DNA from 2 places in the Rhodococcus rhodochrous genome. Region 1 is predicted to be linked to the other one. Evidence: riboswitches for the same ligand, from Rfam matches in the RefSeq annotation. Region 1 holds a riboswitch; the other holds the start of a gene.
The links. A riboswitch is a leader RNA that binds a small molecule or an ion and turns the genes downstream of it on or off. The one in region 1 is predicted to bind S-adenosylmethionine.
Positions count from the first base shown of each region.

Region 2: linked by a shared signal. The riboswitch ahead of metX (homoserine O-acetyltransferase MetX) and the one ahead of C6Y44_RS02385 (aminotransferase class V-fold PLP-dependent enzyme) in region 1 are both predicted to bind S-adenosylmethionine.

Region 1 covers NZ_CP027557.1:527,864-535,703, forward strand. The annotation lists gene C6Y44_RS02380 (Pls/PosA family non-ribosomal peptide synthetase) at 1-2,350, opposite strand, end outside; SAM riboswitch class IV at 2,516-2,633, shown strand; gene C6Y44_RS02385 (aminotransferase class V-fold PLP-dependent enzyme) at 2,702-4,015, shown strand; gene C6Y44_RS02390 (hypothetical protein) at 4,223-4,855, shown strand; gene C6Y44_RS02395 (winged helix-turn-helix domain-containing protein) at 4,917-5,447, opposite strand; gene C6Y44_RS02400 (YbaK/EbsC family protein) at 5,667-6,140, opposite strand; gene C6Y44_RS02405 (crotonase/enoyl-CoA hydratase family protein) at 6,254-7,084, shown strand; gene C6Y44_RS02410 (inorganic diphosphatase) at 7,153-7,644, opposite strand.
Region 2 covers NZ_CP027557.1:3,786,919-3,794,758, forward strand. The annotation lists gene acnA (aconitate hydratase) at 1-956, shown strand, start outside; gene C6Y44_RS17650 (hypothetical protein) at 1,003-2,217, opposite strand; gene C6Y44_RS17655 (NADP-dependent isocitrate dehydrogenase) at 2,363-3,580, opposite strand; SAM riboswitch class IV at 3,850-3,961, shown strand; gene metX (homoserine O-acetyltransferase MetX) at 4,096-5,223, shown strand; gene C6Y44_RS17665 (DUF3017 domain-containing protein) at 5,220-5,504, opposite strand; gene C6Y44_RS17670 (bifunctional methylenetetrahydrofolate dehydrogenase/methenyltetrahydrofolate cyclohydrolase) at 5,531-6,385, opposite strand; gene C6Y44_RS17675 (wax ester/triacylglycerol synthase domain-containing protein) at 6,391-7,840, opposite strand, start outside.

The sequences.
Region 1 (7,840 bases):
GGGCCAGGAACGATCGGGCGCCCACCGTGGCACCGGCACCGATCCGGATGCTTCCGATGTGGACGACGTCGCCGTCCACCCAGTAGCCACCGAGATCCACCTCCGGCTCGACGGCACAACCGTCGCCGAGTTCGAGGAGGCCGGTGACGGGCGGAAGACTGTGCAGGTCGACGTCGCGGCCCACCTTCGCTCCCAGCGCCCGCGCGTACTGGCGCATCCAGGGAGCGCTCGAGATGTTCACGGCACCCACGGCCTCGGACAGTCGCAGGGCCGTCCACAGCCGGAGGTGGACGCTCCCGCCGCGGGGGTAGCTTCCGGGCTTCATGCCGCGCAGGAGCAGACGCGAACCCGCGACGGAGATCGCCATGCGCCCGACGGGCGTGAGGAACAGCAGGACACCGAACGCGACCCACCACCACGACAGGGTGACGGTCCACGGCACGTCCACGACGAACGCGACGACGTTGTTCAGGATCGCCAGCCACGTCACCCACTGCAGTCCGGTGAGGGTGGTGAGGACGGCGGTCACCGCGATCTGCCCGAGCTGGGCGAGTCGCGGCACCGGCATCACCTCACGCGGTGTCGCCGCTTCCGTCGGCGCGAGTTCGTCGAGATAGACGGCGAGCGATCCGAGCCTCGGGTGGTCGTACAGTTCCGCGACCGTCATCTCCGGATACCGGCTCCGCAGCGCCGTGACGAGTTGCGCCGCCGCGAGGGAACCACCGCCGAGTTCGAAGAAGTCGTCGTCGACGCCCTCGATCCGGGCGCCGAGGATGTCGGTCCACAGTTCGGCGACCCATTCGGCGGTGGGATCGAGACCGAGTGCTTCCACCGAGTCGGCATCGGCGCCGGGCAGCGGCCACGGCAGGGCGTTGCGGTCGACCTTGCCGGACGTGCGGGTGGGCAGTTCGTCGACGAGCGCGAGTCGCGGGACGAGCGCGGCCGGGAGTTGTTCGGACAGCAGGTCGTGGGCCGACGCGATGTCGAAGTCCGGATCGGTGGAGGCGATGTATCCCACGAGGATCGAATGTCCCGCGACCGTCTTGCGGACCGCGCACGCGCCGCCCGCCACACCGGGCAGGTTCTGCAGCGCGTTGTCGACCTCGCCGAGTTCGATGCGGCGGCCACCGATCTTGACCTGGTCGTCGGCGCGCCCCTGGAACAGCAGGCCGGCGCGGTCGAGCGTCACGAGATCACCGCTGCGGTAGGCGCGGTCCCAGCCGAGAGTGGGCATGGGAGCGTACTTCTCGGCGTCCTTCGCCGGATCGAGGTAGCGCGCGAGACCGACACCGCCGATGACGAGTTCACCGGTCGCGCCCTCCTCGACGGGGTTGCCGTCGGCGTCCACGACGGCGAGATCCCATCCGTCGAGGGGCAGGCCGATGCGGACCGGTCCGGTGCCGTCCATCAGCGACGCGCAGGCCACGACCGTCGCCTCGGTGGGTCCGTAGGTGTTCCACACCTCGCGTCCCGGAACGGCGAGACGTTCGACGAGATCGGGTGGGCAGGCCTCGCCACCGAAGATGAGCAGACGCACCGCCTCGAGGGCTTCGGCCGGCCACATCGCCGCGAGGGTGGGCACCGTGGAGACGACGTTGATGTTGCGCGAGACGAGCCACGGCCCGAGATCCATGCCGGAGCGGACCAGCGCGCGGGGCGCCGGAACCAGACAGGCGCCGTGCCGCCACGCGAGCCACATCTCCTCGCACGAGGCGTCGAACGCCACCGACAAGCCGGCCAGGACCCGGTCGCCGGGACCGAGCGGCGCCCCCTGGCAGAACATCCGTGCTTCCGCGTCGACGAAGGCCGCCGCGTTGCGGTGGGTGACGGCGACACCCTTCGGTGTCCCGGTCGAACCGGAGGTGAAGATGATCCACGCGTCGTCGTCGAGGTTCGGACCCCGTACCACCGGGGTGCCCGACGGTGCGGCCGTGCCCGGTCCGATGCCCTCGTCGGTGACGATGGCGGTGACCTGCGCTTCCGAGAACACGAGTTCGGCCCGCTCGTCGGGATCGTCGGCGTCGACGGGGACGTACGCGGCGCCCGCGGCGAGAATGGAGAGAATCGTCACATACAGGTCGCTGCGCCCGGAGGTCATGCGCACCCCGACCCTGTCGCCGGCCCCGACACCCGCGTCGTTCAGCGCATACGCACCCGCGATCACCGCCTCGGCCAGTTCGGCGTATTCGAGGACCGTCGAGCCGTCGTCGATCGCGGGGGCGTCGGGATGTGCTTCGGCAGTGCTCCGCAGCAGGTCGACGAGGGTGCGGGCGGGTGGAGCGTGCGACGCGCGGAGAAACTCGTCCGGGATGGGGGACCGGCCGACGGGGGTCGAGGTTATGGCTGGCAACTCCGCGGGTCCTTCTGCTCGATGGTGCTTCCGGTTATCTCACGTCCGGGTGGACGGCAGGTGAACGTTCGGCGCGCAGAACGCGTGTCGGCGTCGTGCGGTGCCGGGCGACGCGGAGCGGTGCGGGGTTGACACGGCTCGGTCGTCCTGCCATTCTCTTCGCCAGGTCATGAGTACCAGCGTCAAGCCCCGGCTAGCTGGTCGGCAACCCTCCAACCGCGGTGGGGTGCTCCGGGTGACGACCGGGCCGTGAATCCACTACCGGACACGGCAAGCGCGGACTCCGCCGGCGACGAGAATTCTCCGTCGTAGGCGTCACCGGCGGGTCCCCGAGTACACGAGGGATTTGTCATGACTGCTGTAGCCGCCACCACCTGCATCGCTCCGTTCGCCACCGTTTCCGGCTGTGACGTGCAGGTTCCGCTCGTCCAGGGTGGTACCTGCACCTACGCGAACTTCGACTACGCGGCGAGCGCACCGGCGCTGTCCGCCGTCACCGACCGCATCACGGAGCTGCTGCCCTTCTACGCGAGCGTGCACCGCGGCGCCGGATACGCCTCGCGGATCAGCACCACCGCCTACGAGGACGCCCGCACGTCCGTCTCGCGCTTCGTCGGCGCGGCCGACGACCAGGTCGTCGTCTTCACGCGCAACACCACCGATTCGCTGAACCTGCTCGCGAGTGCGGTGCCCGGCGATGTCGTCGTGCTCGACATCGAGCATCACGCGAATCTGCTGCCCTGGAAGAATTCTCGCATCGTCGAGGCCGCGGACACCGTCTCCGAGACGGTGTGGCGCCTCGCGGTCGAACTGCAGCGTGCCCCCGCGGCCCTGCTCGCCGTCACCGGTGCTTCCAACGTCACCGGTGAGGTCCTGCCGATCGCCGAACTCGCCGAGCTCGCACACGCTTCCGGCGCCCGGATCCTCGTCGACGGTGCGCAGCTCGTGCCCCACCGCCGTGTCGATCTCGCCGAGCTCGGTGTGGACTACCTCGCGTTCTCCGGCCACAAGCTGTACGCGCCGTTCGGTGCGGGAGCGCTCGTCGGCCGCCGAGACTGGCTCGACGCCGCCGAGCCGTATCTCGCCGGTGGCGGCGCGGTGCGCGAGGTGCGCCTCGATCACACCGAATGGGCCTGCGCCCCTGCACGTCACGAGGCCGGCACCCCCAACGTGCTCGGTGTCGCCGCTCTTGCCGCCGCGTGCGATGCGCTCGCCGGTTTCGACTCCGACGCGGTGACCCGTCACGAGGAGGCCCTGTGCGCCCTGCTCGTCGACGGTCTGCAGACCATCGACGGTGTGGAAGTGCTTCGGCTGTGGAACGATTCGGCCGACAGCGTCGGCATCGTCACCTTCACGGTCGACGGTTACGAGCCCGGCCACGTCGCCTCCTATCTGTCCGCCGAGCACGGCATCGGCGTCCGTGACGGACGTTTCTGCGCCCACCCGCTGCTCGCGCGGGTCGGTCGCGCCGGCGGTGCCGTCCGGGCGTCGCTCGGGCTCGGCAGCTCGTCCGCTGACGTCGAGCGGCTCCTCGGAGCGCTCCGGTCGCTGGTCGAGAGCGGGCCGACGTGGGTGCACGCGAAGACCGACGGCGTGTGGAATCCCTCGCCGGAGACGCGTCCCGGTCTCGGGGCGACCGATGGCGACGCATCTCCGTGCGTCTAGCGGTCGACAATTCCCCACAGGATAAGTAGGGTAATTCGCATGGAACGGACGAGGGCGATCGCTGCGGCACGCTGGTGCCGTCGCCATGTCGACCTCTGCCGTACGGCATCGGGAATCTGTCCGGACTGAAGGTCTTCTCCTCACAGTCTTCCGGCTCACAGGCCGATCCCTCCGTGCCGCTCCGCGGCCCGTACCGAGAGGCATCCCATGTCCGTCGCATCCACCGTCACCCCTGGATCAGCAGATCCGGCCACCGCAGACCCGGCCGTCGTCGAGTCCGAAACCGTCCGGCCGTTGCGTGTCGCCGTCGAACTCGCCGGTCACTCCGGGCCCGACTACTGGGCCGACCTGACCCTGGGGCGTGCCGGCGACCCGCCGCTCGACCTCAGTGCCGATGCATCCAACGTCGTGCGGGTGCGTGCCGCCGACCTGCGTGAGGCCGGGAAACTGCGCGACCGCATCCGCGCGGAGGCCGCCGGGGAGGGGCGCGATCCCGATTCGGTCACGGTGCTCGTCGACGTCGAGGTCGTCCTCGCCTCCGATGCCCGCACCGCCCGCACCCGGCGCACCCGCCCGGAATCGACTCGCGGGGAGGCCGGCACGCTGTCTTATGTCGGAACGCCGCACGGTCTCGCCGGGTTGATCGCCGACATCCATGCCGTGCAGGTCGCCGACGGCGTCACGCTGATCCCGCTCGCCGCGCCGTTCACCGTCGAGCATCTCGTCGACGGAACGCTGCCGTGGCTGGAGTCGCGCGGCCTCATCGAGGTCTCACCGACCGTCGTCGAGGTCCTGCGCCGGTTCGGTGAAGGTGCCCAGGCGTCCGTGCGCGCTTCCTGACATCGGTCGGTATCACGAAGGAGGGGCAGGTGTTCGACTCCTGCCCCTCCTTCGCATGCGTTCACGCCGTGCGGCGGTCGAGTACTTCGACGACGTGCACGCGCGGATCGGGATCGAACCGGTAACCCGAACCACGCACGGTCGTGATGATGTTGCCGAAACGTCCCAGCTTGGAACGGATCCGGGAGACGTGGACGTCGACACTGCGGTTGCCGCGGTCGCTGTCGACGTCGTCGTTCTCGGAGTAACCGGCGCCGAGCGGCCGCAGCGCCGCGCGGGACACCACGACGCGGGGCCGGCGAACCAGATGCGCGAGGATCTCGAACTCGCTGTGACTCAACTCGACCCGCTGATTGTCGAGCACCAGTCCGCGGGCCGGCAGATCGATCACCAGAGGGGTCGGGCCGGGACTGAGGAGGGTGTGGGTGCGCGCACCCGGGAGCAGATCGAGCGCGGTCTCCCGCAGGGCGTCGGCAAGGGCTGCGAGATCGCCCGCCGATCCGGCGTTCGTGTCCGAGATCTGCACGATGAGAACGAGTTCGGGGGAATCGACCGAGCTGCCGGCCGGGTTCTCGATGGAGGACGTGGTCATGGAAGGGCTCCGCTGGTCGGAAGGTGAACGGCGCCGGGCAGGCAACTACCCGCAGCAGTGCGGCGCCGGGAAAGAGGAAGGGATGGTGCGGATCTCAGAACGCACAGAGGCACGAGCGGGTACGGCACAGGTCGACATGCCTGCGGCTCCACGCTCGGACTGTCACGACGGAGAGTGTACCCGGGTGGAGATGCCGGCGGTACCGGTAGGTGGACGGTCTCAGTCCACGTCGACGTCGATCGCTGCGGTGATGCGCATGAGCTCCGAATAGACGGTCCGGAACAGTGTGTTCGGGCACCCACCCGATGCCCACAGATCCGGATAGTGCTGCAGCGCACGGTCGATGTAGGTGGGAAGGTTCGTGGGGTGACCGAGCGGTGCGACGCCACCGAGTGGCTGACCCGTGACCTCCGTGACCAGATCGGGGGAGGCCGGCACGAGTTCGCCGCCGAGACGCTCGCCGGTCCGTTCGACCGACACGCGGTGCGCGCCGGACACGAGCAACAGGATCGGATCGTCGTCGAGCAGGAAGACGAGCGACTTCACGATCGCGCCCACCTCCACACCCACCGCGGCAGCGGCCTGCTCGGCGGTGTGCACGGTCTCCGGCTGCTGGACGATCAGACCGTGATGGCCGCGGGAGATGAGCGTGTCCGACACGCGGTGGGCGTTCGGATGCAGCGACCTGGTCATGGATCAAGAGTATGAAAATCGCCGCGCGATGGGCGCGGTTCCGAGGACGCGTCGTCGTCGTGTCGTGTCGTGGGGTCGGTGCGAAACGAAGATCCACAAGTTACTCTTCAGTAATGTCCGATCACTCGCCCTGGAAAGCGTTCACCGTCGAACGCAAGGATCACGTCGCACAGGTCACGCTCATCGGCCCCGGCAAGGGCAACGCCATGGGTCCCGACTTCTGGGCGGAACTGCCCGTCCTCTTCGGTGAGCTCGACGCCGACCCCGAGGTCCGCGCCGTCGTCCTCGCCGGTTCCGGCCGGAACTTCTCCTACGGCCTCGACCTCGTCGCCATGGGCGGCAGCCTCGGCGCCGTCGTCTCCGGCAAGGCGCTCGCGAAGCCGCGCACGGACTTCCACACGTTGATCAAGAACATGCAGGCGGCCATCACGGCCGTCGCCGACTGCCGCAAGCCGGTCGTCGCCGCGGTCCAGGGCTGGTGCATCGGCGGAGCGGTCGATCTCATCTCCGCCGCCGACATCCGCTATGCGAGCGCCGATGCGAAGTTCAGCGTCCGCGAGGTCAAGGTCGGAATGGTCGCCGACGTCGGTACCCTCGCCCGGCTCCCGCTCATCATCGGCGACGGTCACGTCCGCGAGCTCGCGCTCACGGGCAAGGACATCGACGCCACCCGCGCCGAGAAGATCGGTCTCGTCAACGACGTCCACGACGACGCCGACGCAGTGCTGGCCGCCGCCCACGCGACCGCCGCGGAGATCGCCGCCAACCCGCCGCTCGTCGTCCAGGGCATCAAGAACGTCCTCGACCACACGCGCTCGCCGCAGGTCGACGACAGCCTCCGCTACGTCGCGGCGTGGAACGCGGCGTTCCTGCCGTCGGAGGACCTCACCGAGGCGATCACCGCCGTCTTCGAGAAGCGCCCGCCGCAGTTCAAGGGCGAGTAGACCCCGCATACGACGGATCCCCCGGACGATCACATCGTCCGGGGGATCCGCGTTGTGAAGGCTCGGTGTCAGTGCCCGCCGTTGTTCTTCAGGCGCTCGACCGACGCGGTCACCTCGGCCTCGGCCTCGGCGCGACCGACCCAGTCGGCGGCCTCGACGTGCTTGCCCGGCTCGAGATCCTTGTAGTGCACGAAGAAGTGCTTGATCGCGTCGAGCTCGAACTGCGAGACGTCGCTGATGTCCTGGACGTGATCCCACCGCGGGTCGCCGGCCGGGACGGCCAGGATCTTGTCGTCGCCACCGGCCTCGTCGACCATCTTGAACATGCCGATGGGGCGGGCCTCGACGATCACGCCGGGGAAGACCGACTCGGGCAGCAGGACCATGCAGTCGAGCGGATCGCCGTCCTCACCGAGGGTGTTCTCGATGTAGCCGTAATCGGCCGGGTAGCCGAACGAGGTGTACAGGTAACGATCGAGCTTGACGCGTCCGGTCTCGTGATCGACCTCGTACTTGTTCCGCTGTCCCTTGGGGATCTCGATGGTGACCTCGAACTCCACGCCTTGCCTCACTTCGTCGGTGTTTTTCCGGCGGATACGACATCCGTATCTGCGGTGATGGTCCGCAGAGAGGATAACGGTCGCGGCGCTAGGCTGGAGGTGCAGGTACCGGGGCCCCGAGTGCGTCACAGCAGTATGCGGCCGGCAGCGGGAAGTGCGGGTGGCTGGTCGACCAGTGTGTGCAGGATGCAGCGGA
Region 2 (7,840 bases), 2.2 Mb from region 1:
CCCTCGCCGACCTGTGGCCCTCCGACGAGGAGATCGACGCGCTGCTGGCCGAGCACGAGGCCACCGCACTCGGGCGCGACGCGCACCGGGAGTTGACCACCACGCGCTGGCAGGAACTCGAGTACCCGCGCGGCGAGCACTACCGCTGGGACGGGGAGGCCGGCAGCATCCGTCGCCCGCCCTTCACCGACCCGGAGCTGACGTCTCCCACCCTCACGGGGGATCTGACCGCGCGGCCTCTGCTGGTCCTCGGCGATGCGGTCACCACCGACCACATCTCGCCGGTCGCACGGGTCCTGCCGGACTCCGCAGCAGGGCGTTGGCTCCGCGAGCGCGGTGTGGGCGACCGGGCGCTGGGCACTTTCAGCTCCCGGCGGCTCAATCACGACGTCATGATCCGGGGTGGCTTCGCCAACACCCGCCTCGCAAATCTGCTCGTGCCCGAGAAGCAGGGTGGCTGGACGCGCACGGCACCCGGTGAGGAGCCGGTGCCCGTCCACGAGGCCGCCGAGTACCACCGCCGGCAGGGCACGCCGGTCGTGGTGGTCGCCGGTGAACTGTACGGCGCCGGATCGGCGCGGGACTGGGCCGCGAAGGTCACTCGGCTGCTCGGCATCCGCGCGGTCCTCGCCCGTAGCTTCGAACGCATCCATCGCACCAATCTGGTCGCGATGGGCGTCCTGCCGATCCAGTGGCAGGGACCCACCCCGGAGACCTTCGACGGCAGTGAGGATATCGACCTGATCGGACTGGCCGATCTCGGATCGACCACCGAGATCACCGTCCGGGTCCGCCGTGCGGGCGAGATCGCGTGGGAGGGCACGGCGCTCTGTCGGATCGACACTCCCCTCGAGTGGGAATGGCTGCGCGCCGGGGGTCTGTTCGGCCACCTGCTGACCGAGCAGACGGAGCGGCAGCGGGCAACGGAGCCCGAACCGGTGGGCGCACACCGGTAGACGAGTGGATCGACGGGGACGTCCTCCGAGGAGGACGTCCCCGTCGTCATGTCCGGTCCGCCGGAGCGACACGGGCGACGGTGCGCGCCCGCACGATCAGATGACGGAGCGGCGGGACGGACCCCTCCGCTCGACCGTTCCTCCGGCCACCGTCGAGCTCGGCGCGCCGCACCCGGTACCGCTCGCGCAACACCGCGGCGCGCAGGGCGGCGATGACACCCGGGAACCGACCCCGACGGCCGACCCCGACGGTGCCGAGGAGCAGGACGGCGGCCGGCAGCACTATCCAGGCGTACAGGACGGCGGCGGAGGCGATCGCCTCGGCGACGGCGTCCTCGTCGAGTGCCGCCCACACGATTCCCGCACCGACCACGACGTAGAGGGTGCCACCCAGGGCCGCGGCCAGGACCGCGCCGACGTATCGGCGGAGCAACCAGCAGCGGACCGTCCACAGCACGAGGACGACAGCCGTGAACATCGTGATCGCGGACGTGACCACCACGAAAGCGACGTCCGAGGAGTCCAGGAGGGGCCCGGAACCCGACTCGTCGTCGAACACCACGATCATGAGGAGCCCCGTCACCACCGTGACGACGGCCAGGACCGCGAGTTCGACGGCGAGCGCCGCGAAGGGGTGGCCGGCGACCCGCGGGTCGTCCGGTCGCAGCCTCGCCGCCGTGGCGAGCAGTTCGCGTCGGCGCAGCAGTGACGCCTCCCGGCGCAGACGACGGCGGGCACCGACGCCGCGCTGGGTCGCGAGGAACAGATCCTGGCTGAGCACCACGATCACGAAGACCGCCGGGAACAGCAGCAGCGCCGCCAGATCCACGGAGTGCGGGAGGCCGTCGAGCAGCGCAGCGACGAAGGTCATCGTCGCCCCGACGCCGAACACCGACCCGCACAATTCGAGGTGTTCGAGGCGCAGCGCCTCGGTCGATCGGGACGAACCCTCGGCGGTGATGGCGGGGCCGAGCGACCACGCGATGAGATTGAGCGCAATGACGAGGGCGGCGAGCACCCCGAGGACGGCGGCGGCCTCACCCATCGTGAGGGTGGTGAGCACGCCGCTGCGCACCGGCGTGGACCGGTCGTAGGCCAGTTCGTCGGTGCGGCGGGCGATCGCATGGATCAGGTTGGGGGCGAGGGCGACCGGCAGGTAGGCCAGCGCCGAGCCGAACATCAGCATCCACACCCGCGTCCAGAACCGTCGGCGGGCGTGCGCTCCGCCGCGGCCTTCGGAGTCGGTGGCAGTGGTGGTCACGGCCGTCCTCCTCCCGGGCCCTACGGTGATGCGACTGACAGTGGTACACGAAACGGTAGCCGGTGCCGGGAGTGCTCGGGAAACACGACACGGGACGCCCGATTCGGGCGTCCCGTGTACATGCTGTCGAGAACGGAGCGGAAGATCAGGCGCGAGCCTTCTGCAGGTTCTCGTCGAGTGCGGCGAGGAACTCCTCGGTGGTCAGCCAGCCCTGCTCGGGGCCGACGAGCAGTGCGAGGTCCTTGGTCATCTGACCGGCTTCGACGGTTTTGATGACGACGTCCTCGAGCTGCTGCGCGAACTCGATGACCTCGGGGGTGTTGTCCAGCTTGCCGCGGTGCTCGAGTCCGCGGGTCCAGGCGAAGATCGACGCGATCGGGTTGGTCGACGTCGGCTTGCCCTGCTGGTGCTGACGGTAGTGCCGGGTGACGGTGCCGTGTGCGGCCTCCGCTTCGACGGTCTTGCCGTCCGGGGTCATCAGGACGGAGGTCATCAGACCCAGCGAGCCGTAGCCCTGCGCGACGGTGTCGGACTGGACGTCGCCGTCGTAGTTCTTGCAGGCCCAGACGTAGCCGCCCTCCCACTTGAGGGACGATGCGACCATGTCGTCGATGAGGCGGTGCTCGTAGGTGAGACCGGCGGCCTCGAACTCGGTCTTGAACTCCTCGTCGAAGATCCGCTGGAACTCGTCCTTGAACATGCCGTCGTAGGCCTTCAGGATCGTGTTCTTGGTCGACAGGTAGACCGGGTAGTTGCGCTGCAGGCCGTAGGAGAAGGATGCACGCGCGAAGTCCTGGATGGACTTCTTGTAGTTGTACATACCCATCACGACGCCGCCGTCCTCGGGGATCCGGCAGACCTCGTGCTGGATCGGCTCGCTGCCGTCCTCGGGCGTGAAGGTGATGGTGACGGTGCCCGGGCGGTCGACCTTGAAGTCGGTGGCGCGGTACTGATCGCCGAACGCGTGACGGCCGACGACGACGGGCTTGGTCCAGCCCGGCACCAGACGCGGTACGTTCGAGATGATGATGGGCGCGCGGAAGATGGTGCCGCCGAGGATGTTACGGATGGTGCCGTTGGGCGACCGCCACATCTTCTTCAGACCGAATTCCTCGACACGCGCTTCGTCGGGGGTGATGGTGGCGCACTTGACGCCGACGTTGTGCTTCTTGATGGCGTTCGCCGCGTCGACCGTCACCTGGTCGTCGGTGGCGTCGCGGTGTTCCACGCCGAGGTCGTAGTACTCGAGATCCACGTCCAGGTACGGGTGGATCAGCTTGTCCTTGATGAACTGCCAGATGATGCGGGTCATCTCGTCGCCGTCGAGTTCGACGACCTTACCTTCAACCTTGATCTTGGACATATGCGCTTCGTGTCCTCCTAGGACGTTTCTGTAGGTCCCCAATCGACCGCACTTTGTGGGTGCGATCGCCGTCGGCTCGCGAGCAGCGAGCATGGCCGTGTCCACGTCCTGGACCGCGGCCAAACATGACAAGCGTACTGCTATTGCCGATGACCGCAAAGCGCCTCGTCCCACCCCCACGCCCTACCGACCGGTAACTTTCCTGCTGGTCAGGGATGTTCAGAGGGTGCATAGGACCCTGCGACGGAGAGTCGCTAGACTGCCGGGAAAGTCATGAGTGCCAGCGTCAAGCCCCGGCTTGCTGGCCGGCAACCCTCCGACCGGGGTGGGGTGCTCCGGGTGATGACACGGTCGGTGGAACCCCACCGACAAGCCTGTTGTCGGGAGGACTGAGATGATGATGTGCTGTCGCACGCAAGCCACGATCACACCTCCCATCACCGCCGGAAGGACACGATGACCGACATCCGCAGCCGGCGCTGCCAGCCCACCGCGAGCCTCGAGGCGGTCATCTCTTGACGGCGGGCACCGAGCGGCGTCGCGTCGAACTGCCCCCGTCGGACGGACGCCTCGACACCATCGACATCGGCGATCTCGCGCTCGAGAGCGGCGAGACGCTGCCGAACGTCACGATCGCCGTGCAGAGGTGGGGCGAACTGTCCCCCGCCCGCGACAACGTGGTGCTCGTCGAACACGCCCTCACCGGCGACTCGCACGTCACCGGCCCCGCCGGACCGGACCATCCGTCCCCCGGTTGGTGGTCGGGCATGGTCGGCCCGGGCGCTCCGATCGACACCGATCGCTGGTGCGTGGTCTCGACGAACATCCTCGGCGGGTGCCGCGGCTCCACCGGCCCCGGCAGCACCGCACCCGACGGCAAGGCCTGGGGATCCCGCTTTCCGCTGATCACCGTGCGCGACCAGGTGGCGGCCGAGGTTGCGCTGCTCGACAGGCTCGGCATCGACGTCCTCGCCGCCGTGACCGGCGGGTCGATGGGCGGCATGCGCACCCTGGAGTGGATCATCGCGTACCCGGAGCGGGTGCGGGCGTCGCTCGTCCTCGCCACCGGTGCCCGCGCGACCGCCGACCAGATCGGCACCCAGAGCGCGCAGATGGCTGCCATCTCGGCCGACCCCGACTGGCAGGGCGGCGACTACTACGGCACGGGGCGGCGTCCCGAAGCCGGGCTCGCCATCGCCCGGACCATCGCGCACCTCACCTACCGGACCGAACTCGAACTCGACACGCGCTTCGGGAATCTCCCCCAGGACGACGAGGACCCGTGGCGCGGCGGCCGGTACGCCGTGCAGAGCTATCTCGAGCACCAGGCGCGCAAGCTCGTCGCGCGCTTCGATCCCGGTACCTATGTGGTGTTGTCCGACGTGATGAACCGGCACGACGTCGGGCGCGGACGCGGCGGCGTCGAGGCCGCACTCGCGTCCACCCCGGTCCCGACGATCGTCGCCGGCGTCGACTCCGACCGGCTGTATCCGCTGCGCCTGCAGCAGGAGATCGCGGATCTGCTCCCGGGATCGGGCGACCTGCGTGTGCTCGTCTCCCGCGACGGGCACGACGGATTCCTCACCGAGGCCGACGAGGTCGCGAAGCTCCTCGTCGAACTGATGAAGCTCGCCGAGGGCTAGTCGGTTCCCAGCGGGTCGATCGACGCGGCGAGCGCCACGACGATTCCGCCGACGACCATCATCGAGACGACATCGAACGTCTTGCCGCGTACCGCGAGGACACCGACCTTGTCCTCGTCGAGAGCCCAGCGGAACAGGCCGGCGAGGATGGTGGCGCCGCCGAAGACGAACGCTCCGCGTCGCCACCGGTCGGCGATCACCAGGATCACCGCTGCCGCGATCACCAGGGTGACCGCGAGCAGCGGCAGGTTCAGACGCGTGAATCGCAGAGCCTGAGCCATCTCGTCTCCCGGGGTCGTCGACCCGCTTATCGGGGCGCGAGCTGCTCGGCCCGCTCCACGACGTTGGTCAGGAGGAAGGCGCGGGTCAGCGGTCCGACGCCACCGGGGTTCGGGGACACGAAGCCCGCGACCTCGCGCACGTCGGCGGCGACGTCGCCGCGCAGTCCGTCCTCAGTGCGGGAGACACCCACGTCCAGCACCGCGGCGCCGGGCTTGACCATGTCCGCCGTCACCAGGCCGGGAACACCTGCGGCTGCGACGATGATGTCGGCGCGACGCACCTCTGCAGCGAGATCACGGGTGCCGGTGTGGCAGAGGGTGACCGTCGCGTTCTCCGAACGACGGGTCAGCAGCAGACCGATCGGGCGACCGACGGTGACGCCACGACCGACCACCACCACGTGCGCGCCGGCGATCTCCACGTCGTAGCGGCGCAGCAGGTGGATGATGCCGCGCGGCGTGCAGGGCAGCGGAGCCTCCTTGCCGAGCACGAGCCGGCCGAGGTTGACCGGGTGCAGTCCGTCGGCGTCCTTGCCCGGATCCATGCGCTCGAGCGCCGCGTTCTCGTCGAGATGCTTCGGCAGCGGGAGCTGCACGATGTAGCCGGTGCAGGCGGGATCGGCGTTGAGCTCGTCTATCGCCTCGAACAGCTGCTCCTGGGTGATGTCGGCGGGCAGATCCTTGCGGATCGACGTGATGCCGACCTTCGCGCAGTCGTTGTGCTTGCCGCGCACATAGGCCGCGGATCCCGGATCGTCGCCGACGAGGATCGTGCCGAGGCCGGGCGTGACGCCCTTGGCCTTCAGCGCATCCACGCGGACCTTCAGGTCCTCGAAGATTTCGTCGCGGGTTGCTTTGCCGTCCAGGATCGTCGCAGTCACGTCGTTCATTCTTCCAGGCGCCCGTCCGGCGTCGAATCGCGGCCGGTACCGGAAACCGTCCGGGCGCCCGGAGGCAGGCAGTCCCGGGACAGTTCCGCAAAGGCCTCGGCGAGATACCGCTCGTACTGCCCGGGGTCGGGCATGCAGGAGTCCGATACCAGAAAAGACAAGGTGAGAACCTCGCCGAGCGACGTCACGGAGTGGACGAGACCATAGTTCCGGTTGAGCATCGGAGTACCGATCGCCTCGACGGCGGGACTGTCACCGAAGCGGAGACTCTCGACCGGCCCGCGGGGCACGTTCGTCACGGTGGTGTTGGCCAGCGGCACCACGTCTCCCGTGGGCCCCACCCGCCTGCGGTGCGCTCGTCGGATCGTCATCGCCAGGTCGAACGCGGGCGATGCATCCACCGCTGCAACGGAGGCAGCCGACTCCGGACGCCGGATGCGCTGTTTCTCGAGAGCGGCCGACTCGTGGACTCGGCGGAGTCGCTCGCGCGGATCCGTCCGGTCGATGTGCAGGTCGACATACATGAGCGTGACCTTGTTCTCCGACTCCGTTCCCGCCCCGTCTCGGAGCGATCCCGGAACGATCGCCGCCGGCGAGTCGGCGGGAATCTCCTCGTAGGACGCGAGGTAGGCGCGAAGTCCGCCCGAGACGACCGTCAGGAGCAGGTCGTTCACCGAGGTGTCCGTGGCGCGCGCGACGGCACGCACCTCCGGCAGCGGCATACGGACGATGCCGAGCTGCCAGGGACCGCCGGCGTCGGTGTCGAAGCGGGTGCGGGGACGTTGCGGCCGGGGCGTGGTGATCTCCCCCGAGGCGGTGAGACCACCCAGCGCTCGTCGAGCGCGACGTGCTGCGACCAGGGCCGGGAGCATCCTCGCGTACCGGAAGGGCAAGGCTGCCGCCGCGCGGACCGTTCCGGGTACGGCGACAACTCGTCCTCCCGCCGAAGGGGTGGCAGACGGATCGTCGAGCAGCGCACGAGCGATCTCGACGGCTCCGAGCCCGTCGGTCACCGAGTGGTGCAGGAGCAGCGCGACGATCGTGGCGCCCTCGGGGAGGTCCTCGACGCCGCGAATATCGGTCAGGACGTGCACTTCCCACGGCGGTGCGGACAGATCGAGACGGCGTTCCTTCGTCGACGCGAGCATCCGATGCAATTCGCTGCGCGAGGTCGGTCCGATCGTCTCGTACCGGACGTGGTCGTCCGGGTCGACGTCCGTCTCCACCCAGTAGGGGAAGTCGAGGTCCGCCGGCACGCGGTGCAGACGTCGGGTGAGCGCCGGTGTGCGATGCAGACGTTCCCCGATCCAGGTGACGGCGTCTTCACGGGTACGGATCGGAGCCTCGCCTGCCCGGGCGTCGAACACGTAGAAACTCACCATGGTCGGCGGCGGGGCTTCGGGGTCGGTGTCCCCCACGAAGACGTGGAGCGCATCCCGCGCGGCC